Linked DNA regions of Vulgatibacter sp.. The protein of the gene in region 1 interacts with the protein of each later gene in a pairwise test. Links are inferred from orthologs where the notes say so. Each region holds a gene or a part of one and is shown in the gene's direction. Other genes may lie near its edges.

Region 1 (11,792 bases):
CGCCGCCGCCGTTGCGGAGCTCGAGGGTGGCGACGGTGCGGGTGCCGCTGGCGGTGATCGGGAACGCGATCGCTTCGCTGCCGAGCTCGAGGGCGGCGCCTCCCTTCGTGGCGGGATCGCTGGAGGAGGTGCAGGCGGCGAGCACCAGCGGTGCGGCGAGGAGGAGGCGGCGCATGGGCTCCAGCATAGCGGGGGTGGGGGCGTTCGGCCTATCGGCCTTCGCAGCCGCTGCCGTCGGCGGCGGTGATGCAGGCGCGGACGCGAATGGCGACCGGCTCGGTTCCGTACTCGTTCTCGTACGGCACGAAGCGGAGGTGGTCGTAGAAGCTGCCGGGGGACTCCGCTTCGAAACGGATGTTGACCTCCAGGCGGGCCCTGCCGAGGAGCATCTCGTCGTACGTCGCATCGAATCCGTTTCCACCGACCGCCCACGTGCTCGAGAGGCGGATGGCGAGCTCGCTCGTCGAATCGCAGGCGAGCCGGGCCTCGAGCGTCTCGCCCACCGCGCCGGTACCCAGGTCCAGCGCGGCGGTCTCGCAGACGAGAAACGGCTCGACACCCCAGCCGGCCAGCTGGAGCTTCAGCCCGGCAACCTCGACGTCGACCGCGTACTCGCCGAGGGAAGTGGGTGCGAAGGCGAAGATCACCCGGGTGGAGGAGCCCGGCGTAACCTCCTCGCCGTCAGGGAGCCTGGCGGAGAATGGGGGCGGAATGGAGAGGAGAGAGCGCAGGGAGACGGCTTCCTCGACGCTGCCGATTTCGAGTGCAAGCTCGCGACGGGCGCCCACGACGACGGAGCCGAACGGCACGAGATGGGCGGCCTGCGGCGCCACGCATACCGCCATCGCCGTGTCGTTGCAGACGTCTTCCTCGGCAGCAGGAGGAAGGGCGAGCGGTTCGGCGGTCCCGCCGCAGGCGGCGAGGAGGAGCAGGGCAGCGATTCGGCGCATGCGGAAGCGATGTGCGTTACGCCGCCGCCGGATCACCGCCGCCTGGGATCGAGTCGATCCCGGAGCCCGTCGCCGAGCAGGTTGAAGCCCAGCACCGACACCGCGATCATCAGCCCCGGCACCAGGGCCACGTGCGGCGCGATCATCAGGTATTGCGTGCCCTGATCCACCAGCGCGCCCCAGGACGGCGTGCCCGGCGGAACGCCGAGGCCGAGGAAGGAGAGCGAGGCCTCCGCCAGCACCGCCGCCGGCACGCCGAAGGTGGCCTGCACCACCACCGGTCCCAGCAGGTTGGGCAGCAGGTGGCGCACCACGATCCGCGCATCCGAGGCGCCGAGCGCCCGGGCCGCGTGGACGAATTCGCGATCCCGCAGGCCCAGCACCTGGGCCCTGGCGAGTCGCGCGTAGCCCGTCCAGCCGGTGGCGCAGAGGGCGATGATCACGTTCCAGAGCGAGGGGCCCAGCACCGCCGTGATGAAGATCGCGAGCAGGATGCCGGGGAAGGCGAGGAGCACGTCGACGACGCGCATGAGCACGTCCTCGACCCAGCCGCCAGCGTAGCCGGCGCCCGCGCCCAGGAGCGTGCCCACGGTGGCGGAGATGATCGTGGCGAGGAGCCCCACCACCATCGAGACGCGGGCGCCGTGGATCACGTGCGAGAGCACGTCGATCCCGTTCTCGGCGGTGCCGAGGAGGTGCTTCGCGCTGGGCCCGAGCAATTCGTCGGGCAGCGAGATGGTGCGCGGGTCGTGGGGGCTGAGCAGCGGCGCGAAGATCGCGAGCAGGGTGAGCGCGCAGACGATCCCGGCGCCGAGCCAGGGGCCCACTCCCTTCAGGATCGGGCGGCGGCGCCGCGGCGGCAGCGGCTCCGGCGAAGCGGCGATGGTGGCAGGCGCCGGTGGCGGCGCTGCGAGCTTCCTCATCGCCGCGCCCTCACCCGCGGATCGGCGGAGGCGTAGGCGATGTCGGTGAGCAGGTTCACCAGCACGTAGGCCAGGGTGAAGGTGAGCACGCAGGCCCGCACCATGTTGTAGTCGCGCCGGTCGATCGCCTGGAGGAGCAGCGTCCCCATGCCGGGATAGTTGAAGACCTTCTCGGTGACCACCGCGCCGCCGAGGAGCGCGCCGAGCTGCAGGCCGAGCACGGTGAGCACCGGGAGCATCGCGTTGCGCAGCGCGTGCTTGAGCAGCACCACGTGGCCGGGGAGCCCCTTGGCCTTCGCGGTGCGCACGTAGTCCTCGCCCACCGCGTCGAGGACCGAGGCGCGGATCATCCGGGCGAGGAAGGCGGCGAGCGCCGTGCCCAGGGTGATCGAGGGGAGGATGAGCCCCGCCGGCTCCTCGAGCCCCGAGACCGGGAGCCAGTCGAGGGTGATCGCGAAGACGAGGATGAGGATCGGTCCCAGCCAGATCCGCGGCAGCGCCGCGCCGAGCACGGCGAAGCCGCTCGCCGCAGCGTCGACGCGCCCGCCCGGCTTGCTCGCGCCGAGCACGCCCAGGGGAAAGGCGAGGAGCAGCGCCACCACCAGCGAGGCGAAGGCGAGCAGGGCGGTGTTGGGCAGCGCGTCGGCGATGCGGGAGAAGACCTGGTCCTGGAAGGGCGGCACCGAGGTCCGCAGCTCGAGGGTCGCCGCGTCCCTGGCGAAGTACCAGAGGCGTGCGACGAGCGGCTCGTCGAGGTGCAGCGCCTCGCGGAGCGAGGCCCGGTCGGTCTCGCGGGCCTGCTCGCCGAGGATGGCGTCGATCGGATCGCCGGGGACCAGATCGAGGAAGACCGAGACGAGGATCACCGCGCCGAGGGCGGCGACGAGGGTTCCGAAGGCCTTGCGCAGCGCTTCCTTCACTCCACCCTCCGCGCTGCGGCCAGGCTGTGCAGGCTGCCCTGCGGATCGACGACGACGCCTTCCAGGTCGGTGGCGACGACGCCCACCGCATCCTCGTGGACGAGGGGCAGGGTGGGGAGGTCTCTGGCGAGGACCCGCTGCACCTGGGCGTAGGCCGCGCGGCGCGCCTCGGGATCGGTCGCCTCGCGTCCCTGCGTGAGCAGCGCGTCGACGGCGGCGTTCCGATAGCGCATCCGGTTCATGCCGCCCCACGCCGTCTCCTCGCTGGGGATCGACGCCGAGTGGGAGATGAGCCGGAAGAGATCGGGATCGATCACCGGCGTCACCTTGAGCGTGGCGAGCTGGAAGTTGCCGCGCTTCACGTCGCCCATGAACGTACCCCACTCGAGCGGAGCGACGTCCACGCCGATGCCTACCGCGGCGAGCTGCGCCGCCATCACCAGCGCCACGCTGCGGCGAAAGCGATCGGTGGAGGTCTTGAAGCTCAACCGGAACCGCGTGCCGGGGCCGTCGCCGTCCGGATCGGTGTAGCCCGCTGCGTCGAGCAGCGCCTTCGCGCGCGCCGGATCGTGGGGCCACTTCGCCGTCTCGTCCTCGTAGGCCCAATGTTCGGGGCGCAAGAACGTGTCGGCGATCCGCGCGGCGCCCTTGAATTTGTAGCGGGCGATCGCCTCGCGATCGAGGGCGAGGGCGATCGCCTCGCGCACCTCGCGCCGCCCGAGGAGCGGATCCTCGAGGTTGAACATGAGGTAGGAGACGCCGGCGCCGGGGCCGACGGTGACGGAGAGGTGCTGCTCTTCGCGGAGCGCCGGGAGGAGCGCGGCGCTCACCGCGTTGAGGAGCACGTCGACCCGGCCCTTGCGCAGCTCGAGGACGCGGGTGGTCTCGTCCCGCACGGTGCGGATCTCGAGGGGCAGCGCGGGCGCGCCGCCGTGGTAGCGCGGGTTGGGGGCGAGGAGGAGCTGCTCGTCGCGCTCCCACTTCTCCACCACGTAGGGACCTGCGCCGATGGGCCGGGCCCGGAGCGCTTCGCGGTGCTCGGGAGCGACGAGCCGCGACGGGAGGATCCCGAGGCTCGCGTCCACCGGGAAGGCGCCGAAGGGCGCGGCGAGCCGGAAGATCACCGTGCGCGGGTCCGGCGCCTCCACTGCCTCCAGGTAGCCGTAGCCGCCGCGGTGGGGCGAGCCGGTTGCCGGATCGAGGACCGAGCGCCAGGTCGCCACCACGTCGGCTGCGGTGAGCGGCGTGCCGTCGGAGAAGAGGAGGCCCTCGCGGAGGACGAAGCGCCAGCTGCGCGGGTCGTCGGCGGTGAAGGAGGCGGCGAGATCCGGAACGGCCCGGCCCGCAGCGTCGATCCGGGTGAGGCCGGGGGTGACGAGGTGGGCCACGCGCATGGCGGTCGCGCCGAGCGCCATGCGCCGGTCGAGGGTCTCGGGCGGCGACTCCACCGCGACCACGAGGCGGTTCTCGCCCCGCTCCGCACTGGTGCAGGCGGCGAGGAAGGCGAAGGCGATGGCGAGGAGAAGCGGGAGGCGAGTCATCGGCGAGGCGGCCACTGTAACGGCCCGGTGCCTCCGGTCCAACAGGCGAACGGGCGTGCCCCCACTTCTGGCGCGGTGCCCGGTGTGGGTTCAGCGCCAGACCGGTGGACCGAGCGCCGCCGAGATCTCGTCGAGGAACTCGTCGAGGTCGAGGGGCTTGCGGAGGAGCCGGACCCCCTGGTCGACCACCGGCTTCGGATGGGCGGTCATCAGGATCGCCGGCCCGGCGAGCCTGCCGCATTGCGCCGCGGCCCGGAGCATCGCCGTCCCGGTGCGGCCGGGCAGCGAATAGTCGCTCACCACCACGTCGAATTGCTCGTCCTGCAGCCGCCGCAGTCCCTCGTCGCCGCAGCCCGCTGCGACCACCTGGTAGCCTTCGTCGACCAGCAGCTCTCCCAGGACGTCCCGGATGTCGGGGTCGTCTTCCACCACGAGGATCCGCAACACGAGCTCCTCCCGCGTGGGTCGTGGGATGCGAACGCGGCGAAGGCTATGCACCGGCGCTCGTGGGGGCCACGGCAGGGGCAGCACCCACACAGGGCGTCGCTCGCCTGTCCGGGGGCGAAAATGTGCGGGTTTTCGCCAACTTGCTCCTCGAGCGGTCGACACCTACAATCGTCGCATGTGGGCACCCGGCAAGCGGGCAAGCCTGCGCCGAGGCTCCTCTTCGTCTCGCGCTCCGAGGTGAATTCCGTGACCGCCGCTCGTCTCTGCCGTCCCGCGGGTTGCGCCCGCTGGCTCGCCGCCGCTTTGCTGCTGTTCCTCCTCGTGGGGCAGCGACCCGCCCGGGCGGCGGTGCCCGAGGAGCGGGAGCTGCGGGAGGCCGTGGAACGGATCCTCGACTCCACCCCGCTGGGCAGGGCGCGGACCGGGGTGCTGATCTACGACCTCGAGACGAAACGGCCGGTCTACGAGCACAACGCCGACGAGCTGCTCAACCCCGCCTCGAACATGAAGATCCTCACCACCGTGGCGGCGCTGTCGCGGCTCGGGCCGGGGTTCCGCTACGCCACCGAGTTCTACGTGGACCAGGAGCCGGTGGGGGGCGTGGTGCAGGGCAACCTCTACGTGCGCGGCAAGGGCGATCCCTCCCTCGACACCGAGCGGCTCTATCGGATCGTGCGGCAGCTGCGGCTGCTCGGGCTGCTCGAGGTGAAGGGGAGCATCGTCGTCGACGATACCTGGTTCGACCCGCAATACGACGGCCCGGGTTGGGAGCAGGACGACTCCGACAGGCCCTACATGGCGGGGGCGGGAGCGGTCTCGCTCAACTTCAACGCGGTGGCCGTCCACGTCCACCCGGCGGAAAAGGTCGGCGCCAGGGCGCGGGTGGAGCTCGATCCCGCTTCCGACTACCTCGTGCTCGAGAACCACGGCGTGACCACGCCTGCCCGCTCGCGGCGGCGAATCGCGGTGCAATCCCTCGACGAGGGGAAGCGCCAGCGGATCGTGGTCGACGCGCGGATGCCCGCCGGCAGGCGCGGCGGCCCGGTGTGGCGGCGGGTCTCCAACCCGCCGATCTACGCCGGCGAGACCCTGAAGGCGATGCTCGGCGAGCAGGGGATCAAGGTCCGGGGCAAGGTGCGCCTCGGCAAGGTGCCCGACAGGCTGCGGACCTATTTCGTCGACTGGTCCGAGCCCCTCGCGGTGCTGGTCCACACCGTGAACAAATGGTCCCAGAACCACATGAGCGAGATGCTCCTCAAGACCCTCGGCGCCGAGGTCGAGGGGGCGCCGGGGACGTGGGCCAAGGGCGTCTCGGTGGTGGAGGACGTGCTCGCCGGCCAGGCGGGGATCCCGCGGGGATCCTTCGTGATGAAGAACGGCAGCGGCCTCAACGACACCAACCGCATCAGCGCCCGGCAGATCGTTCGGGTGCTGGCCTGGGCGCGGCAGGAGCTGCTCGTGGCGCCGGAGCTCCTCACCTCGCTGCCGGTGGCAGGTGTCGACGGCACCGTCCGCAACCGCATGGGCGGCACGCCGGCGCAGGGGCGGATCCGGGCCAAGACCGGCACCTTGCAGAACGTCACCGCGCTCTCGGGCTACGCCACCTCGGTGGGGGGCAGGGAGTTGGCCTTCGCCGTGCTCGTCAACGACTACCCGGGGCGGTTGTCGCGGGTGATCCCCGGGGTCGACGCCATCGGCGCAGCGGTGGCCACGGTGGACGTTCCCGGCGGCGGCGACGCCGCGGTGGCGCTGGCGCAGCCGCCGGCGTGGGAGCCGAAGACGCCCATCGACGTGCTCGGCGCGCGGATGGTGACCTACCACAACCTCGGTAAGGCTGCCGACGCGCGGAATGGCCTGATGCTGCGGACGGCGCTCCGCTCGGAGCCCGATCCGGCGGTGCGGGCGGTGGTGGCGGAGGCGCTCCACCTCTCGGAGCCCGAGGACGGCTCGGCGCGGGTGGCGGTGCTCGAGGCCTTCTCCGCTGCGCCGGAGGTCTACGGCAGGCTCCGGGAGGCTGCCGAGCGGGTTTCGCTGCCGCTGCCCCTGGTGAACACGCTGGTCGATCTCGCCGCGGACGGAAGCGCGGACGCGCTCGGCCTGCTGCTCGGGCTGGCTGCGCAGCGGCCGGAGGACGAGGTGCTCCTCGCCGAGGTGGCGGTGGGGCTCGCCGAGGTGGGCAGCGCCGCACCAGGCGACCTCCTCGCGGCGCTGAACGGGGCCAGCGGGGAGACGCAGGCCGTCGCCGTCCAGCTCCTCGGCAGGGCGCTGGCGTCGCCGGCGGCCGAGGAGGCGCCCACACCCGAGCCGAAGCGCGAGATCCATCCCTTCAAGACCGCCCTCGCCTCTGCTGCGGAGGGGCAGGACCCGGTGCTCGCGACCTTCGCCAGGAGCCTCGAGAGCCGGCTCACCGCCAGCATCGCCGCTGCGGCATCGACCGCTGGCGGCGCCCTGGACCCGGAGAAGAACGCCAACCCGTGAGACCGTTGACCGTTCGACTCTCGACGGGGCAATGTCAGCCCCCCGTGCTAGAGAGCCGGATGGTGGGGCGCGCGTGGTGTGCGCCTCTTCGATGGGAACGGGTGGTGTGTCATGGCCAGCGTCAATAAGGTGATTTTGCTCGGGAATCTCGGTGCGGATCCGGAGATCCGCTTCACGCCCGGCGGGCAGGCGGTCGCCAACTTCCGCATGGCGACGACCGACTCCTGGATGGACAAGAACGCGGGGCAGCGCCAGGAGCGCACCGAATGGCACCGGGTGGTGGTCTGGGGCAAGCTGGCCGAGCTCTGCGGCGAGTACCTCAAGAAGGGCCGCCAGTGCTACGTCGAGGGCCGGCTGCAGACCCGCGAGTGGCAGGACAAGGACGGCCAGAAGCGCTTCACCACCGAGATCGTGGCGAACCAGGTCGTCTTCCTCGGCGGCGGTGGCCGTGAGGGTGGCGGCGGCTTCGGTGGCGGTGGCGCCGGTGGTGGCGGCTTCGGCGGAGGCGGTGCCGGTGGTGCCGGTGGTGCCGGCGGTGGCGGCTTCGGCGGCGGGGGCTACGGCTCCGGCGGTGGGGGCGGCGGCTATGGGGGCGGCGGCGGTGGCTACGGTGGCGGTGGCGGCGGCAGCGGCTACGGCGGCGGTGGCGACTTCGGCGAGGGCGGCGGCCCGAACGACGACATCCCCTTCTAGCCGATAGCGTGGTGGCGCCCGCCGCTCGTCCCACGTGGGAGCGGCGGCGTCACTGCGACAGGATCGTCCCACGTGGGAGCGTGGGACGGAGCTGCGACAGGATCGTCCCACGTGGGACGACCGGCGGTCAGGGTTGGAGCGCAGCCTCGGTCGGCTCGGCGGCTTCCGCTGCGGGCTCCACCGGCAGCGGGCCCCCCTCGATCGAGTCGATGGTCCAGACGCCGTCCGTGGCGACGCCGCCGCCGATCCGCTTCCACTGGATGAAGACGTTCTCCGTCTTCACCACCGTGGAGGGGAGCTCGTACCAGGAGAGCCGCGTCACCATCCGGGCGCTCTCGCCTTCCGGCGCGATCTCCGTGCCGATGGTGGTGAACTCCAGCACCGAGAGGCTCTTCTCCATCCCGAAGGCACGGGCGAGGTAATCGGTGCGGGCGTCCGCGCGCAGGTAGCGCGCGATCACCTGGAAATCACCGTATTGCAGGGCGTCGTGGTAGTCGCGCGACGCGAGGGTGAGCTGCTCGGTGGTGCGGGCCGGGCCGGAGGCGCAGCCGGCGGCGGCGAGCACGAGCAGGGCGCAGAAATGGCGGGCGAAGCGCGTCATGCGGCGAACACTAGCAGAGCCTTGCGGGGAGCCTCAAGAAAGGCCCAATCATCCGGCAGGCTTAGCGATCGTTGCCCAGATTTTCACCTTTGATAGATTCGGCCGCCTGATTCGTGAGGGACGACGACGATGGCCGACTCGAGGCTCGAGCAGTACCAGCAGCTGCTGGAGGCGGATCCCGCTTCCATGGTCTTCGTCGATCTCGCCAGCGAGCTGCTGCAACGAGGCAAGGCCGCGCGGGCGGTGGAGGTCTGCACCGCGGGGCTCGCGCACCACCCCGAGCACGTCGAGGCGCGGATCCTCTGCGGACGGGCGCTCCTGCGCCTCGGGCGGGCGACCGACGCGCGGACGCATTTCGAGGCGGCCCTCGCTGCGCGCCCCCGGGATCCCGAGGTCCACGCCACGGTGGGCGAAGCGCTCCTCGACCGCGGCTTGCAGCGCTCGGCCCTGCAGCTCTTCAAGAAGGCCCGCGCGCTCGCGCCGGGGGACGAGCGGATCGAGGCGCTCCTCGCTCGCGCAGAGGGCGGCGCCGCTTCGTCGCCGTCTGCATCCAAAGCCACCGCAGCCGACCCCGCTGCGGCACCGACGACCGGTGCGGCAGAGGCCAGCGTTCCCGCGCCGGAGCGCGTCGCTGCAGCGGCGCCTGTTCCCGTCGAGGAGAGCGCCACGACGCCGCTCCGAGCGACGACGCCGCCGCCCCCCGCGTCCGACTTCGCCGAGGGCGTGCCGCCCCCCGAAACCACCGCCGTCGACGAGCTCTCGGGCTGGCCCAACGATCAGCAGCCGGTGCGCAAGGAGGCTGCCGCCGCTGGTGGCGACGACGCAGCGCCATCGGCAGAGCAGGCCGCAGCGGAAGACGACACCGCTCCCGCTGGCGCCAGCGAAACGCCGGCCCGTCCCGCCGGCCCGCCGCCCCTCACACGCGCCCCAGCGACGCCGCCTCCAATTCGTCGCGAGCCCACCGGCGAGCAGCCTGCCGACGATCTTCTCGGCGCGCTCCCCGCCCCGCCCCAGGAGCCGCCAGCGCCACCGCAGCCGGAGCCGAGCGTCGTCGCCGAGGAGGCCGCGAACGTCGCCGCCGTCTACGAGCGCGAGTTGCGCGAGCGCCTCGCCGCGGAGCAGGCCCGCCCGCCCTCCTGGCTCCGTCGCCACCGCCTCGGCATCAGCCTCGGCCTCCTCCTCGCCACCGGCGGCGGCGCCGCCTGGGCCGCCTACGAATACCGCCGTGCCGCCACGCACGCCGACGACGTGGCGCGCTACACCGCCGCCGCCCGCAACGGCCTGCTCCGCGACACCCGCGCCGCGTACGAGGCGAGCCTCACCGCCCTCGACGAGGTGCTCGATCGCGAGGAGCACAATCCGACCGCTCGTGCGCTGCGGGCGCAGGTGATCGCCACGCTGGCCAAGCGCTACGGCAGCGAGCGGGTCGATGCGGCGGAGGCCCCACGGCTCCTCGGCCCCGCCGAGGTGGCGGCGGAACCGGAGGTCGTCCTCGCCACGAGGCTCCTCCTCGCGGAGCCCGCAGAGCGGAAGTCGATCGAGGAGGCGATCCTCGCCGCCGATCCCGGCAAGGCGGGAGCCACCGTCCACAGCCTCGCGGGTGCGATCCTCCTCGAGCGGGGCGACTCCGCCGCCGCCATCGAGCGCTTCAACGCGGCGGTCGCCAGCGTTCCCGGCCACGTGCCCACTCTCGTCCACGTCGCCGACTACTACCGCGAGCGCCATGAGCACAGCGAAGCGCTCCGCTACGACCGCCTCGCCCTGGCGGTGGTGGAGGATCATCCCCTCGCGCTCCTCGGCGCCGCCGAGGCACAGCTCGCGCTGGCGAAGGAGCGGGCACCGCTGGAGGAGGCACTCGCCGGCCTTTCCCGGGTGGGCACCGACGCCGTTCCCGCAGCGGAGCGCAGCCGCTACGTGCAGGTGAAGGCGCGCCTGCTCGCATCGCTCGGACGGCGCGAGGAGGCGCTCGCGGTCCTCGAGCCGCTCCGCGCCGGCGCCGCCGGGGACGCCGAGCTGCTCCCCGCCCTCGCCGACACCTTCGTCGCGGTCGGTGCGCCCGATCGCGCCGAGGAGCTCTTCCGCGTCGACGCGGTCGGGAGCGATTCGCCGCTCCGCCACCGGGAAGCGTGGGCCCGGGCGCTCCTCGCCCGGGAGCGCTACAAGGCGGTGACGGCGGTTCCCGCCGGCAAAGGCGAGCGCAGCCTCCAGCTCCTCAAGGGGATCGCCTGGTACCGCTCGGGCTCCCTCGATCGCGCGCGCAGCACCCTGCGCCGCACCGCCACCAGGCAGGCGGGGAAGATGCCGGTGGAGGCCGTCGTCTATCTCGCGCTCGCCGATCTGCAGAGCGGTCGTCTCGACAAGGCGCGGCGCAACCTCGAGCGTCTCGGCACCGGCTCTCGGGCGAAGACCACCGGCCGCTGGGCGTACGCGGCGCTCCTCGTCCGCGAGGGCCGCCTCGACGAGGCGGAGGCAGCGCTCCGCGAAGCCGTCGGCCTCGACCGCGACTCGGTGGAGGCCCGCTGCGCCCTCGGTCGCCTCCTGCTCCGCAGGGGTGATGCCGCAGGCGCCCGGGCCGCGCTCGAGGAGGCGCTCGCCCGCAACCCCTTCCACGCCGAAGCCCGCACCGCCCTCGGCGCCGCGGCTCTCGCCGCAGGCGATCTCCCCGGCGCCCGCAAAGCCCTCGCCGCCGCCGTCGAACAGGCCCCCGACGACGCCGAGGCCCTCGCTGCGCTCGCGCTGCTCGAGGCACGGGAGGGGAAGGCCGAGGAGGCGCAGCGCCGCATCGCGCAGGCGAAGCGCCGTGGCCCCCGCGAGGCCGCCGTCCTCGCCGCCAGGGCAGAGCTCGCCCTGCGCGACGGGGAGAGCAGGGCGGCCATCGCGCTCCTCGAGCAGGCGACCAGGGCCGACGGCAGCGACCCGCGCCTCTGGATCCGGCTCGGCGAGCTCCGCCTCGCCGCCGGTGCAGCCCGCCCGGCCAGGCTCGCCTACGGCCGCGCCCTCGACCTCCAGCCGGCCTCTGCAGCGGCGCAGCTCGGCGCCGCCCGGGCACAGGTCGCCGACGGGCAGGCAGCTGCTGCTGCGAAGCGTCTCGAGGGCCAGGTGGCACGGCTCGGCGACGACGCGGCGCCCGCGCTGCGGGGCTCGCTCCTCGTCGCCCTCGCTGCGGTCGAGCGCTCCCTCGAGCGGTCCGGCGCAAGGGCCCACGCCGAGGAGGCGGTCGCGATCGCACCCGACTCGGC
Region 2 (11,862 bases), on another replicon or contig:
ACCGCCTACAACGCCAGCGACTCGAAGCCGGGGAGGTACTGGGCCACGACGCCGACGTTGCCGGTGAGGAGCAGCAGGCCGAAAGCGGCGAGAAACGCGCCGCCGGTCCTCTCCACCCACGGGAGCATCGGCCGGATCCGCTTCGAGGCGACCAGGAAGCGATCGAGGGCAGCTGCCGACGCAACGAAGGGGAGCGCGAGCCCCAGCGCGTAGGCGACGAGGAGCCAGATCCCCTGGCCGATGGTCGACTCCGCAGCGGCGAGGGTGAGCACGCCGCCGAGGAGCGGCCCCACGCAGGGCGACCAGCCGAAGCCGAAGGCGGCGCCGATCAGCAGCGCGCCCGCAGGCCCCTTCGGCGCCGGGAGCTTGTGGAAGCGCGCTTCGCGGAAGAAGAGCGAGATGCGCAGGAGCCCGAGGAGGTGGAGGCCGAAGAGGAGCACCACCGCGCCGCCTGCGAGCTCGAGCCAGCGGCGGTGCTCGCCGAGGATCTGGCCGATGCCGGAGGCGGTGGCGCCGAGGGCGACGAAGACGAGGCCGAAGCCGAGGGCGAAGAAGGAGGCGAGCAGCACCGCGCGGCGCCGGCTCCCGCCCTCCCCCGCCGCGCTGCCGGTGAGGAAGGAGAGGTAGCCGGGCACGAGCGGGAAGACGCACGGCGAGAGGAACGAGAGGGCGCCCGCTGCGAAGGCTGCCGGCAAGGTGAGGGAGGTCATCGACTGCGAATCTCCTTTGCAGACGAGGACACGGTTCGCTCCCAGGTGGTTCCGCCGCTCGGCGAGCGAGCGCAAAAAAGCCCCGCCGCCTGCAGCGACGAGGCTTCTCTTTCCCGGTCGCGCACGTTCAGCCCTGCGCCACCTGGCAGAGCTGCGCGGCGGGAAGTTCGCCGACGAGGACGCGGGGGCTGCCGTCCTCGCCCTCGACCACGCAGACCGTCTGGCCGTCGCGGGCCTGGCTGCACTCGCCCACCGCCCGCTCGCAGGCGCGCTCGGCGGCGCTGCCCGGGGCGGGCACGAACATCGTCACCGCGGTGCCGGCGACGTCGCGGTAGATCACCGCGCCCGCCCGCTCGCCGAAGAGGGAGCAGCGCCGCGCGCCGACCAGCTCGAGGCCGGGCCGCGTCGGCACCTGCACCTCCTGCCCGAGGCCGGTGCTCAGCCACGAGGCGACCTGCGCGGGATCGGTGCTCTCCATCTCCCACGCGGTGCCGTTGGCGAAGGAGCGCAGGTGGTGCGAGACCGCCTCGTCGGCGAGGGCCACGGGGACGCCGCCGCCGGTGGGCGAGACGACGAGCACCGCAGCGGCTGCAGCGGCTGCGACGAAGCCGGTGAACGCGCGCCACCGCCGCCGCCCCTCGCTGCTCGCGCCGGCCTCGAGGCCGCGCAGGGTCCCCACCACCGCCGCAGGCGCCCGCTCGCGGGCCAGCGGGACGGCGCGCAGCAGCGCCCCGAGCCCCTGCATCGCCTCGACGCGCTCGCTGCAGGCGTCGCAGTTCTCGAGGTGGGCGAGGGTCGCCGCGGCGGCGACGCCGTCGATGACCTCTCCCAGCAGCTCGTCGTTCAGGCAGCTCATGACTTCAGGCTCCAGAGGCACGACACCGCGCCGGCTGCATCTCTTCGAGCAGCGCGGCACGGGCCCGTGCGAGGCGGGAACGAACGGTGCCGATCGGAGTACCCATCGCCTCGGCCAGCTCCTCGTAGGAGAGCCCCTCCACCTCGCGCAACCAGATCGCCGAGGCCTGCTCTTCCGGCAGGGCCCGCATCGCGAGGAAGAGCTCGTCCGGCAGGTGCCGGTCGAGCAGCTCCCGCTCGAGATCGCCGCGGGGTTCGCCGGCCCCGGCCTCGTCCGGCTTGTCGCCGGTGAGGACGAGCAGGTGCGGCTTCTCGTCGCGGATCCGGTTGAGGTGGAGATTGCGCATCGTGGCCAGGACCCATCCCCGCACCTTGCCGGGATCGCGCAAGGCGTCCCGCTTCTCGAAGGCACGGACGAGCGCCTCCTGCGCCAGGTCCTCGGCGTCCGCCCGCGTGGGAGCGAGGCGCCGGGCCAGGCGATGGAGCACGTCGAGGTGCGGCTCGATCAGCCGGGTGAAGTGGTGGGCGTCCAAGGTCCTCTCTATCGTCACGAGCGATCCCCTTCGGACCGCTCGTTCGATGGAGACACGCAGGGCCGCTCGTTAAGTTCCCGGGGGTCTGGAAACGCCATCCCGGGTCCGAGCCGCCCGCACGCCGAGAGGGTTCAGCCCCCTCCGAGGGCGTCCAGCAGGGCGGAGCGCACCGCGCGCTGGACCGGCTCGGGGACCTCGCCCTTCGGCAGCCTGCTGCAGAGGGCGGCGGTCTCCTGGAGCTTGCCCAGGGTGGCGGCGCAGGGCCTGCAGCCTCGGACGTGCTCCTCGATGGCGGCGCAGGCGTTCTGGTCGAGTTCCTGGTCGGCCAGCCCCTCGAGCTCCTTCGCCAGCCCGCCGCAGGCCTGCACGCCGCCCACGCTCCGCCCCTCCTCGCGCAGGAGCGCGGCGAGGTGGGCCTTGAGCATCTGCCGGCCCCGGTGGAGGCGGCTCTTCAAGGCGGGCACGCCGATGCCGATCACCGCGGAGGCCTCCTCCGCGGAGAGCCCCTCCACGTCGCGGAGGACCACCACCTCGCGGTAGGCGTCCGGCAGCGCGGCGATCGCTGCGCCGAGGAGCTCGGCGATCTCCGCCTGGGCGACCTTGCTCTCGGGGTCGAGATCCTCCGCGGGAGGAAGCGCCTGATCGCCGCCGGGTGCGTCCAGCGCCACGTCGTGGAGCGGCGCGGAGCGGGTGCGGCGGTGGTGGCGGCTGCAGAAGGAGCGGGCGATCGAATAGAGCCAGGTGGAGAGCTGGGCGTCCTCGCGGAAGGTGCCGAGCTGCTCGAAGGCGGTGAGCAGGGTGCGCTGGAGCACCTCCCGCGCCGCCTCCTCGTCGCCGCACATGCGCAGCCCGAAGCGGAAGACCTTCGGCTCGTGCTTGCGCAGCAGCGTGTCGAGGGCGCGGCGGTCGCCGCCCTTGGCCTTCACCAGCAGATCGCGATCGCTCTCCATCCGTCCTATTTCCCCGCTACCGCCACGGTGGCCCTGGCGCTGGCCTCGGTCTTCGCCTCGGGCGAGAGCAGCACATAGAGCGTGCTCACGCACCACGCCACCGAAGCGACGCTCATCCACACGTATTTGTCGTCGTCCCAGATCCCGAGCCGGGTGATCGCGTGGGTGCCGATGCCCAGCACGATCAGCCAGAGGCCGATCTCCTTGCGTTTCTCCATGAGGAACGCACCGGGGATCAGGAACGCATAGTAGTAGCAGGTAAGTTCCGCAGCGGTGGTGATGAGGACCGTGCCGGAGAGGGCGGCGGCGAACCAGGCCGGCTCGTCGCGAGAGGCGCGCCACACCGCCCAGAGGAAGGCGAGGTTGAGCGCGAGGAAGAGCAGCTTGAGCTGATCGAAGTTGGCCAGGCGCTCCTCCTTCCAGGTCTGGAAGGGGTCGTCGAGCCTGGGGTTCTTCAGGCTCTTGGCGTTGTCCCAGGGGCGCCAGGAGACGAAGGTGCGCAGGCCCATGTGGTTGGTGAGCGGCGTGTCCGAGTGCTTCTGGGTGTTGTGCTTGAACTCGGAGAAGAGCTCGGTGCCGCCGTTGGCCACCACCAGCGAGGTGGGCACGAGGAGGGCGCTCGCCACCAGCGCGCCGACGAGGATGCGCTTGTGCTCGGTGGGCATCGCCTTCTTCTTCACCAGGTGCCAGATGCCCTGCACCGCGGGCCCCACCGCGAAGAAGAGCGGGAAGAGCCGCAAGGCCGCGGTGGCTGCGAGGAAGCCGCCGCCCAGCGCCGATTTGCGCTTCTTGAGCAGGCAGATGCCGATGATCGCGTAGGCGAGGTAGTCGTAGCGGAGGAAGGCGCCGCCGTTCCAGTAGTAGCGGGAGGGGAAGTTCACCGCGAAGAAGGTGGCGGCCACCGCGAAGATCTCGAGGCCGAAGGCCCACCAGATGAAGCCGAAGGCCACGCAGATGAAGAGCGGATCGAGGAGCGCGAGGAGGAACATGCTCCGCTCGCTGGCAGGGCCCACGGCGTTGGCGAGGAGCTGGCCGGAGATGTTCCACCAGGGCGTGCCGTTGTAGCCGTGATCCTTCTGCGACTCCGCCCAGCGGCCGCCGAGGCGGTTCACGAAGAAGCGGATGTCGGTCTTGAACTCCTCCCAGCGCGCCGCCGTGAAGTGCTGCTTGCAGCGCTCGGGGTTGGCGAGCACGTCGGTGGTGGGGCCGATGAGGTTGGTATCCGCCAGGTCGCGGATCATCCGGGCGCGGACCTGCGCGGTGCGGCCCATCTCCGTCTCGGCGATCGCGCTGCACTCGTAGAGGCGCGCGTAGCGGAGCTCGGGGAAGTATTTCGCGCCGATGTAGTAGTGGTAGTGCTCCCAGACGTGGACGAAGGTCCCGCTGTGGAATTTGCCGTAGTTGAACCAGCCGAAGACGCCGAGCAGGCCGAGGAAGGCGATGGCGGCGCGGCGGGGCACCCGGAACTTCTTCCCCTGCCCCTTCTCCTCGAGCTGCCAGCTCCAGAGGAGCAGCCCGATCACCGCGAGCGCCGCCGCGATGCGGACGAAGTCCTGCTCCTTCTCGTTCAGATCGAAGATCGAGGGAGCCGGCGGCGGCCGCCGCACCGGGCCGTTGGGCCGCACCACCTTGCGCACGGGCGCAGGTGCCGGAGCGGCCTCTACGGCTGCTGCCGCGGAGGGCACCGCTGGGGCGGTCTCCACTGCTGCTGCGGCGGGGGCGTTGGCGGGAGCGGTCTGCGCCGCTGCGGGCAGGGCGAGACCGAGGAGGAGGGCGCAGGCCAACGCTGCGAAAGGGATGCGCTTCATCGCGCGCATCCTAGCCCAGGGAGGCTTCGGGGTGGGAAGGTCGTTCGCGCCTCCCCCCGCCAGCGGTAGGGCCGACCGGGCGGGGGGTTGGCCCGTCTCCTACTCGATCCCGGCGAGCATCGTCCGGATCCAGGGGACCAGCCCCTCGCGGAGCTCCGGGCGCTTCAGGGCGAAGGCGATGTTCGCCTTCACGTAGCCGAGGCGATCGCCCGCGTCGTAGCGCTTGCCCTCGAATTTGTAGCCGACGAGCTGCCCCTCCGCCGCCAGCATCGCCAGGGCGTCGGTGAGCTGGATCTCGCCGCCGTGGCCGGGCTTCACCTCGCGCAGATAGCGGAAGATCTTGCCGGGCAGCACGTAGCGGCCGATCACCGCCAGGTTCGAGGGCGCGTTGGTCTTCGGCTTCTCGACCATCCGCTCGATCTGCATGGTGCGCTCGTCGATCATCGTGCCGGCGGCGATGCCGTACATCGAGGTCTCCTCCGGCGGGACCTCCATCAGCGCCACCACGCCCTTGCCGGTGCGCTCGTAGCACTCGACCAGCTGCTTGATCGCCGGGCGCGCGTCGCAGTCGATGATGTCGTCGCCGAGGATCACGGCGAAGGGCTCGTCACCCACGGCGCCTGCGGCCTGGAGCACCGCGTGGCCGAGGCCGAGGGGCTCGTGCTGGCGGATCGAGACGAGGCGGGCCATCCGGCTGATCGCCCGGATCGCGTCGCGCTCCTTCGTCTTGCCCCTGCTGCCCAGGGTCTCCTCGAGCTCCGGCGAGAGGTCGAAGTGGTCGACCATCGAGGTCTTGCCGCGGGAGGTGATGAGGATCACGTCCTCGATCCCGGCGGCCTGCGCTTCGCCGACGATGATCTGCAGGGTCGGCGTATCGACGATCGGCAGCAGCTCCTTCGGCACCGATTTGGTGGCGGGGAGGAAGCGGGTGCCCAGGCCAGCAGCAGGGACCACGCACTTACGAACCTTCATCGGGGAGTCGGTCATCGTTGCCTCGTGCAGGGTTCGGAGCCCACGTGCCCCCTCGCGTCCCCGCTTTCGGGGCACCTTAGTCGTCGGATGGGCGGCCCGACAACCGCTTGCCCATGGGGTTTGTCGTGTCCGTGGACGCTCGGCGGGGCACGGATGTCGGTGGCTGGTGGTAGGGTGCGCGCCGTGCGGATCGAAGTCGCAGTCGGCGCCCCCGTGCGCGGCACCTTCACCTACGAAGCGGACGATGCGCTCGCCCTGGAGCCGGGCCGGCGCCTCGTCGTGCCCTTCGGCAGGCGGCGGGCGATCGGCTTCTACCTGGGCCCGGCCACCGCTGCGCCGGAGGGGCAGGTCAAGGCGGTCGAGCAGGTCCTCGACGACGGCCCGGTCTTTCCCGAAGACGTGCTCGCCCTGCTCCGCTTCGCCGCCGACTACTACCTCTACCCGCTGGGCGAGGCGCTGCGCGGGGCGCTGCCGCCGGATCTGGGCCGGGTCGGCGAGGTGGGCAGGGAGCGTTCGGAGCGGGCGCCCGCCATCGAGGCGGTGGAGCTGATCGAGTCGCCGGAGGTGGCGCGGGCTGCACTCGGGCGCTCCCGGAGCCAGGCGGCGATCGTGGAGCACCTCGCCGCCCGGGGCGGCAGCGCGCCGGTAGAGGAGCTCAAGCTCGCGGTGAAGGGGGCCCCTGCCCTGCTCAAGAAGCTCGAGGAGCGGGGGCTGGTGCGGCTGGTGCGCGTGGAGCGCAAGGCCGACGACGCCGCCTTCCGCCAGGAGAAGGCCCACCCCCCCACGCCGGCGCAGGCCCGGGCGTGCGAGGAGATCGGCGAGGCCCTGGGGCGCTTCGAGACCTTCCTCCTCCACGGTGTCACCGGCTCGGGAAAGACCGAGGTCTACCTGCGCGTGATCGCGGAGGCCCGGGCGAAGGGAAAGGGCGCGCTGGTGCTCGTGCCGGAGATCGCGCTGACGCCGCAGCTCGCCGGCCGCTTCCGCTCGCGCTTCGGCCCCGACGTGGCGGTGCTCCACAGCGGCCTCTCCGATCGGGAGCGCTCGCAGGAATTCCGGCGGCTCCTCTCCGGCGAGGCGAGGATCGCGGTGGGGGTGCGCTCGGCGGTCTTCGCGCCGGTCCGGGACCTCGGGATCGTCATCGTCGACGAGGAGCACGAGCCCTCCTTCAAGCAGGAGGAGAAGCTCCGCTACCACGCCCGGGATCTGGCGGTGTACCGGGCCCGGCTCCTCGGCGTGCCCTGCGTGCTCGGCTCGGCGACGCCGTCGCTCGAGACGCTGAAGAACGCACGGGACGGCAGGTACCGGCTGGTGGAGCTGCGCCAGCGGGTCGATTCGCGGCCCCTGCCCGAGGTGGAGCTGGTCGATCTCTCCCGAAAAGGCCGGCGCGCGGAGCCGCCACCGGGTGCGGAGCGGGCGGAGACCGAGCTGGTCGGGCCCACGTTGGCAGCGGCGATCGAGGAGACGCTGGCAGCGGGCAAACAGACCATCCTCTTCCTCAACCGGCGCGGGAACGCGTCGATGGTGGTCTGCGCCGCCTGCGGCGAGGGGGCACGCTGCCACGCCTGCGACGTCGCCCTCACCCACCACCTCCACCGCAACGAGCTCCGCTGCCACTACTGCGACTACCGGGTCCGCAAGCCGGATACGTGCCCGTCGTGCAACGGCGAGCTGCTCGTGCTGGGCATCGGCACCGAGCGCCTCGAGCAGGAGCTGGCCCGGCGCTTCCCCGACGCGCGCACCTTGCGCCTCGATCGCGACGCGGCGGGGACCTCGGCGGAGCTCACCCGGATCCTCGCCTCCTTCGCCCGCGGCGAGGCCGACGTGCTGGTCGGCACGCAGATGGTGGCCAAGGGCCACGACTTCCCCGGCGTCACCCTGGTCGGCGTGATCCTCGCCGACGTGGGGCTCGGGCTGCCCGACTTCCGGGCCTCGGAGCGGACCTTCCAGCTCCTCGCCCAGGTGGCGGGGCGCGCGGGGCGCGGCAGGGACGCGGGGCGGGTGGTGGTCCAGACCTTCAACCCGGGCGCCGAGGCGATCGCCTGCGTCCGCACCCACGACTTCGAGACCTTCGCCGGGGCGGAACTCGAGCGCAGGCGGGAGCTCGGCTACCCGCCCTTCCGCCGCATGCTGGCGCTGCGCCTCGAGGGCGAGGACGGGGTGGCGACCGAGCGCTTCGCCCGCAGGCTCGCGGAGGCGGCGCGCAAGTGGACGCAAGGCGGCGGGGTGCAGGTCCTGGGGCCTGCGCCGGCGCCGATCGCGAAGTTGCGTGGGCGGATGCGCTTCCAGGTGCTCGTGCTGGGAGACGGCGTGCGCTCGATCCAGACCGTAGCGCGGCGGCTCGCCGAGGTGGCAGACCAGGCGCCGCCCGGGGTGAAGGTGGCGCTGGACGTAGACCCCGCTTCGATGCTCTAGGGGCCCGCAACGGCGGAATGCCATATGCATCCCAACGTTTCTGAATAGGTGCTCCGAAGTGGGCGGGCCGGTTGCCCACGAGGGGGCGTCCGGTTAGTTTTGCGGCGAGTTGCCGGCGCGACTCCCATCATCCAGGCAAGGTCGAAATCATGGTTCGCGAAATCCTCATCTGGCCCGATCCCCGCTTGAAGGAGAAGGCGCTCCCCGTGGAAGCGGTGGACGCCAACGTCCGGGCCCTGATCGACGACATGTTCGAGACCATGTACCGCGCCGACGGCGTGGGCCTGGCGGCCACGCAGATCGGCGTGATGCAGCGGGTGGTCACCGTCGACACCTCCGGCGCCGACGAGGACGTGAAGCCCTTCGCCATGATCAACCCCGAGATCCTCGAGACCGAGGGGTCGATGAAGTACAAGGAGGGCTGCCTCTCGGTGCCGGGTGAGGCCGAGGAGGTGAAGCGCGCCGCCTTCGTGAAGGTCCGCTTCCTCGATCGCGACGGGAACCCGGTGGAGATGGAGGCGACCGGCCTCACCGCCGTGTGCATCCAGCACGAGGTCGATCACCTGAACGGCGTGGTCTTCGTCGACCACCTCTCCGCGCTCAAGCGCGAGCTCATCCGCAAGCGGATGAAGCGGGTGAAGAGCGAGAAGGAGCACGGCGGCGCGGAGGCCTGATCGGGCGTTCGTTTCTGCCGCTCTTTGCGAAGGCGTGGCCGGTTGCCACGCCTTCGTTCGTTCCTGGGGTCGGCTGCTCTTCGCCCGGGGGAACGATGCGTTTTGCGATCCGCGTGCTCTTGCCGTGCCTGCTGCTCGCGGGCTGCCTCGACTTCGGCGGCGACGAAGACGAGTGCGCCTTCGACGACGACTGCGGGCCGGACGCCTGGTGCCACGATCCCTTCCTCTTCGGCGGCACCGAGTGCAGGGACTACCTGGGCGAGGGCGACCGCTGCAACGACGGCGTCGACGAATGCCACCCGGATCTGCGGTGCAACCTGGGCTACAAGCCGGATCGCTGCATGCCGCCGGGCCGCTACGGGCAGCCCTGCGACTCGGCGTGGGATTGCGCCGACGAGGAGGCGCTCTGCAACCCGGGCAGCAGGAGCGAGGGGCGCTTCTGCACCGAGCCGGGCAGCGTGGTGGAGGGCGGCAGCTGCAGCACCCGCACCACGGCGGTGTGCGCCGACGGGCGGGTCTGCGTGCAGCGCCGCTGCGTGGATCCGGCAGCGGAGGGCGAGGCCTGTCCCTGGGGCGTGGAGGGCACCAGCATCGCCTGTGCGGAGGGCCTCGCCTGCACGGAGGCGGGGATCTGCGAGCGGCTCACGTCGCGTCGGTGACGCCCTTCCGCGGGCAGAGATCGCCGACCACGCAGCGGGAGCACGCCGGCTTGCGCGCGTAGCAGGTGCGGCGGCCGTGCCAGACGAGGAGCTGGTGGCCCTTGCCCCAGCGCTGCGGCGGGAAGAGCTGCTGCAGATCGAGCTCCACCTTGTCGGGGTCCTCGTGGGCGGTGAAGCCGAGGCGGCGGGCGAGGCGGCCGACGTGGGTATCGACGGGGAAGGCCTGGCCGTCGAAGGCGTGCACGGCGACGACGCCGGCGGTCTTGCGCCCCACGCCGGGGAGCTTCTCGAGCGCCTCGCGGGTGGGCGGGAGCTTGCCGCCCCACTCCGTCTCGATCGATTGCATCGCCGCCACCACGTTCTTCGCCTTGTTGCGGTAGAGGCCGCAGCGCGAGATGTGGGGGTGGAGATCCTCGGGCTGCGCCTTCGCGTAGTCGGCGGCGCTGCGGTAGGCGGCGAAGAGGCTCGGGGTGCAGCGGTTCACCATCGCGTCGGTGCACTGCGCCGAGAGCATCACCGCCACCAGGAGCTCGAGGTCGGTGGTGTAGTCGAGCTCGATGTGGGCTTCGGGCATCTCGTCGTCGAGGTGATCGATCACCTGCACGGCGCGGAGGCGCTCGGCCTCGGTGGGGATGCGGGGGCCCTTCGCCTTCGCCGTCGCCCTGCCCTTCGCCGCGGCCTTCCTGGCCGGCGCCTTCTTTTCCGGCGCCTTCTTGGGGGCGGGCTTCTTCGCCGCGCTCTTGCTCGCGGCAGCGCGCTTCGGGGCTGCCTTCGCCTTCCGGGCTGCAGGCGCCTTCGCTGCCGGTGTAGGTCCGGTCGTCTTCTTCGTCACGGTGGAGCTGGCCATGGGCTTCGCAGCATAACCGCTGCAGGGGGCGTTTCGTTCACGAGGAAACGCTTCGCCCGCATCTGCGTTATGCTCCCACCCATGCACCTCCCCATCGACCTCCGCTCCGACACCGTGACCCGTGCCCCTGCCGCCATGCGCGAGGCGATGGCCCGCGCCGAAGTCGGCGACGACGTCTATGGCGAAGACCCCACCGTCGCGCTGCTCGAGCGCCGGGTGGCGGAGCTCCTCGGCAAGGAGGCGGCGCTCTTCTTCCCCACCGGCACCATGGCCAACCAGGCCGCCATCGGCGCACAGGCGGGGCCCGGCGACGAGGTGATCTGCGAGGCCGGCGCCCACGTGGTCGCCTTCGAGGGCGGCGCCCTCTCCGCGCTCTGGGGCGCGCAGGCCCGCCCCCTCCCCGGCCAGCGGGGCCTCCTCTCCGCGGCGCAGGTGGCGGCGGCGATCCAGCCCCCCGGCAACGACCACTTCCCCGCCTCCCGCCTCCTCTGCGTGGAGAACACCGCCAACCGCGGCGGCGGCACCGTGTGGCCGCTGGCCCTCCTCGAGGAGGTGAGCGGCGTCGCCCACCGGGCCGGCCTCGCCGTCCACCTCGACGGCGCCCGCCTCTGGAACGCCTCCGCCGCCTCCGGGGTCGCGCTGGCCGACTACGCCGCCTGCGCCGACACCGTGAGCGTCTGCCTCTCCAAGGGGCTCGGCGCCCCGGCGGGATCGCTGGTCGCCACCAGCGCCGAGTTCGCCCCGAAGCTGCGCCGTCTGCGCAAGCGCCTCGGCGGCGGCCTGCGCCAGGTGGGCCACCTCGCCGCAGCGGGACTCTACGCCCTGGAGCACCACCTGCCCCGCCTCGCCGAGGATCACGAGAAGGCCCGCCGGATCGCCACCGCCCTCGCCGACGTGCCCGGCCTCTCCGTCGCCCCGGTCGAGACCAACATCGTCTACGTGGAGCTCGCCGACGGCCTCGACTCGGCCTCGCTCCTCCACCGCCTCCGCGAGGCCGGCGTCCTCGCAGGCTCCGACGGCCCCCGCAAGATCCGCCTCGTGACCCACTTCGACGTCGCGCCGGAGGCGTGTGACGAGGCCGCCCGCCGCATCGCCGGCTGCCTCTGATTCGATCGCCGCCCCCGGGGCGGCTATCCTCTGCGGCCGTGTCGCCGCCGCACCGCCACCTTCTCCTCCTGGCCTTCGCCGCAGCAGCCTGCGCGCCGAAGGCCCGGGCCCCCTTTCCCGCCGACGCCTTCGCGCAGCGGCAGGCCCCCCTCGCGCCAGCGGCGCCTGCGGGAGCCGGCCCCGCCCCGATGCGCGTCCATGCCGACGGGCGGATCGTCTTCGCCGGCGAGAATGACACCCTGCCTGCGCTGCTGCGCCGCTTCGAGGCGACGCGCGACGAAGCGCCACGGGCCGCCTGGGAGGCGTGGCTCGCAGGCCTCGACCAGGCCCTGCGC

What was found.
Region 2: the proteins of ACESMR_RS07585 (region 1) and priA interact in binary tests that used the Escherichia coli proteins (3 or more experiments, as listed by UniProt). The link is inferred for Vulgatibacter sp. from one-to-one orthologs.

What each region holds. Positions count from the first base shown.
Region 1 is NZ_JAWLCN010000003.1:27,867-39,658, reverse strand. What follows is about bases 6,311-9,161. They hold ACESMR_RS07585 (single-stranded DNA-binding protein), read left to right. Parts: upstream 6,311-7,370; coding sequence 7,371-7,952; downstream 7,953-9,161. Other genes in these bases: ACESMR_RS07575 (tetratricopeptide repeat protein), read left to right, coding at 8,683-9,161; ACESMR_RS07580 (hypothetical protein), read right to left, coding at 8,080-8,553; dacB (D-alanyl-D-alanine carboxypeptidase/D-alanyl-D-alanine-endopeptidase), read left to right, coding at 6,311-7,259. Also shown: ACESMR_RS07620 (choice-of-anchor D domain-containing protein), read right to left, coding at 1-175; ACESMR_RS07615 (hypothetical protein), read right to left, coding at 210-950; ACESMR_RS07610 (ABC transporter permease), read right to left, coding at 983-1,873; ACESMR_RS07605 (ABC transporter permease), read right to left, coding at 1,870-2,793; ACESMR_RS07600 (ABC transporter substrate-binding protein), read right to left, coding at 2,790-4,334; ACESMR_RS07595 (response regulator), read right to left, coding at 4,425-4,781; more of dacB, read left to right, coding at 5,028-6,310; more of ACESMR_RS07575, read left to right, coding at 9,162-11,792. UniProt on the Escherichia coli protein: Plays an important role in DNA replication, recombination and repair. Binds to ssDNA and to an array of partner proteins to recruit them to their sites of action during DNA metabolism. Acts as a sliding platform that migrates on DNA via reptation.
Region 2 is NZ_JAWLCN010000001.1:260,113-271,974, reverse strand. The notes cover bases 5,705-8,625. They hold priA (primosomal protein N'), read left to right. Parts: upstream 5,705-6,011; coding sequence 6,012-8,240; downstream 8,241-8,625. Other genes in these bases: def (peptide deformylase), read left to right, coding at 8,390-8,625; galU (UTP--glucose-1-phosphate uridylyltransferase GalU), read right to left, coding at 5,705-5,843. Also shown: ACESMR_RS01295 (cytochrome c biogenesis CcdA family protein), read right to left, coding at 6-710; ACESMR_RS01290 (anti-sigma factor family protein), read right to left, coding at 838-1,566; ACESMR_RS01285 (sigma-70 family RNA polymerase sigma factor), read right to left, coding at 1,571-2,098; ACESMR_RS01280 (sigma-70 family RNA polymerase sigma factor), read right to left, coding at 2,230-3,048; ACESMR_RS01275 (hypothetical protein), read right to left, coding at 3,054-4,856; more of galU, read right to left, coding at 4,956-5,704; more of def, read left to right, coding at 8,626-8,914; ACESMR_RS01255 (hypothetical protein), read left to right, coding at 9,010-9,573; nth (endonuclease III), read right to left, coding at 9,557-10,207; ACESMR_RS01245 (threonine aldolase family protein), read left to right, coding at 10,502-11,527; ACESMR_RS01240 (M23 family metallopeptidase), read left to right, coding at 11,566-11,862.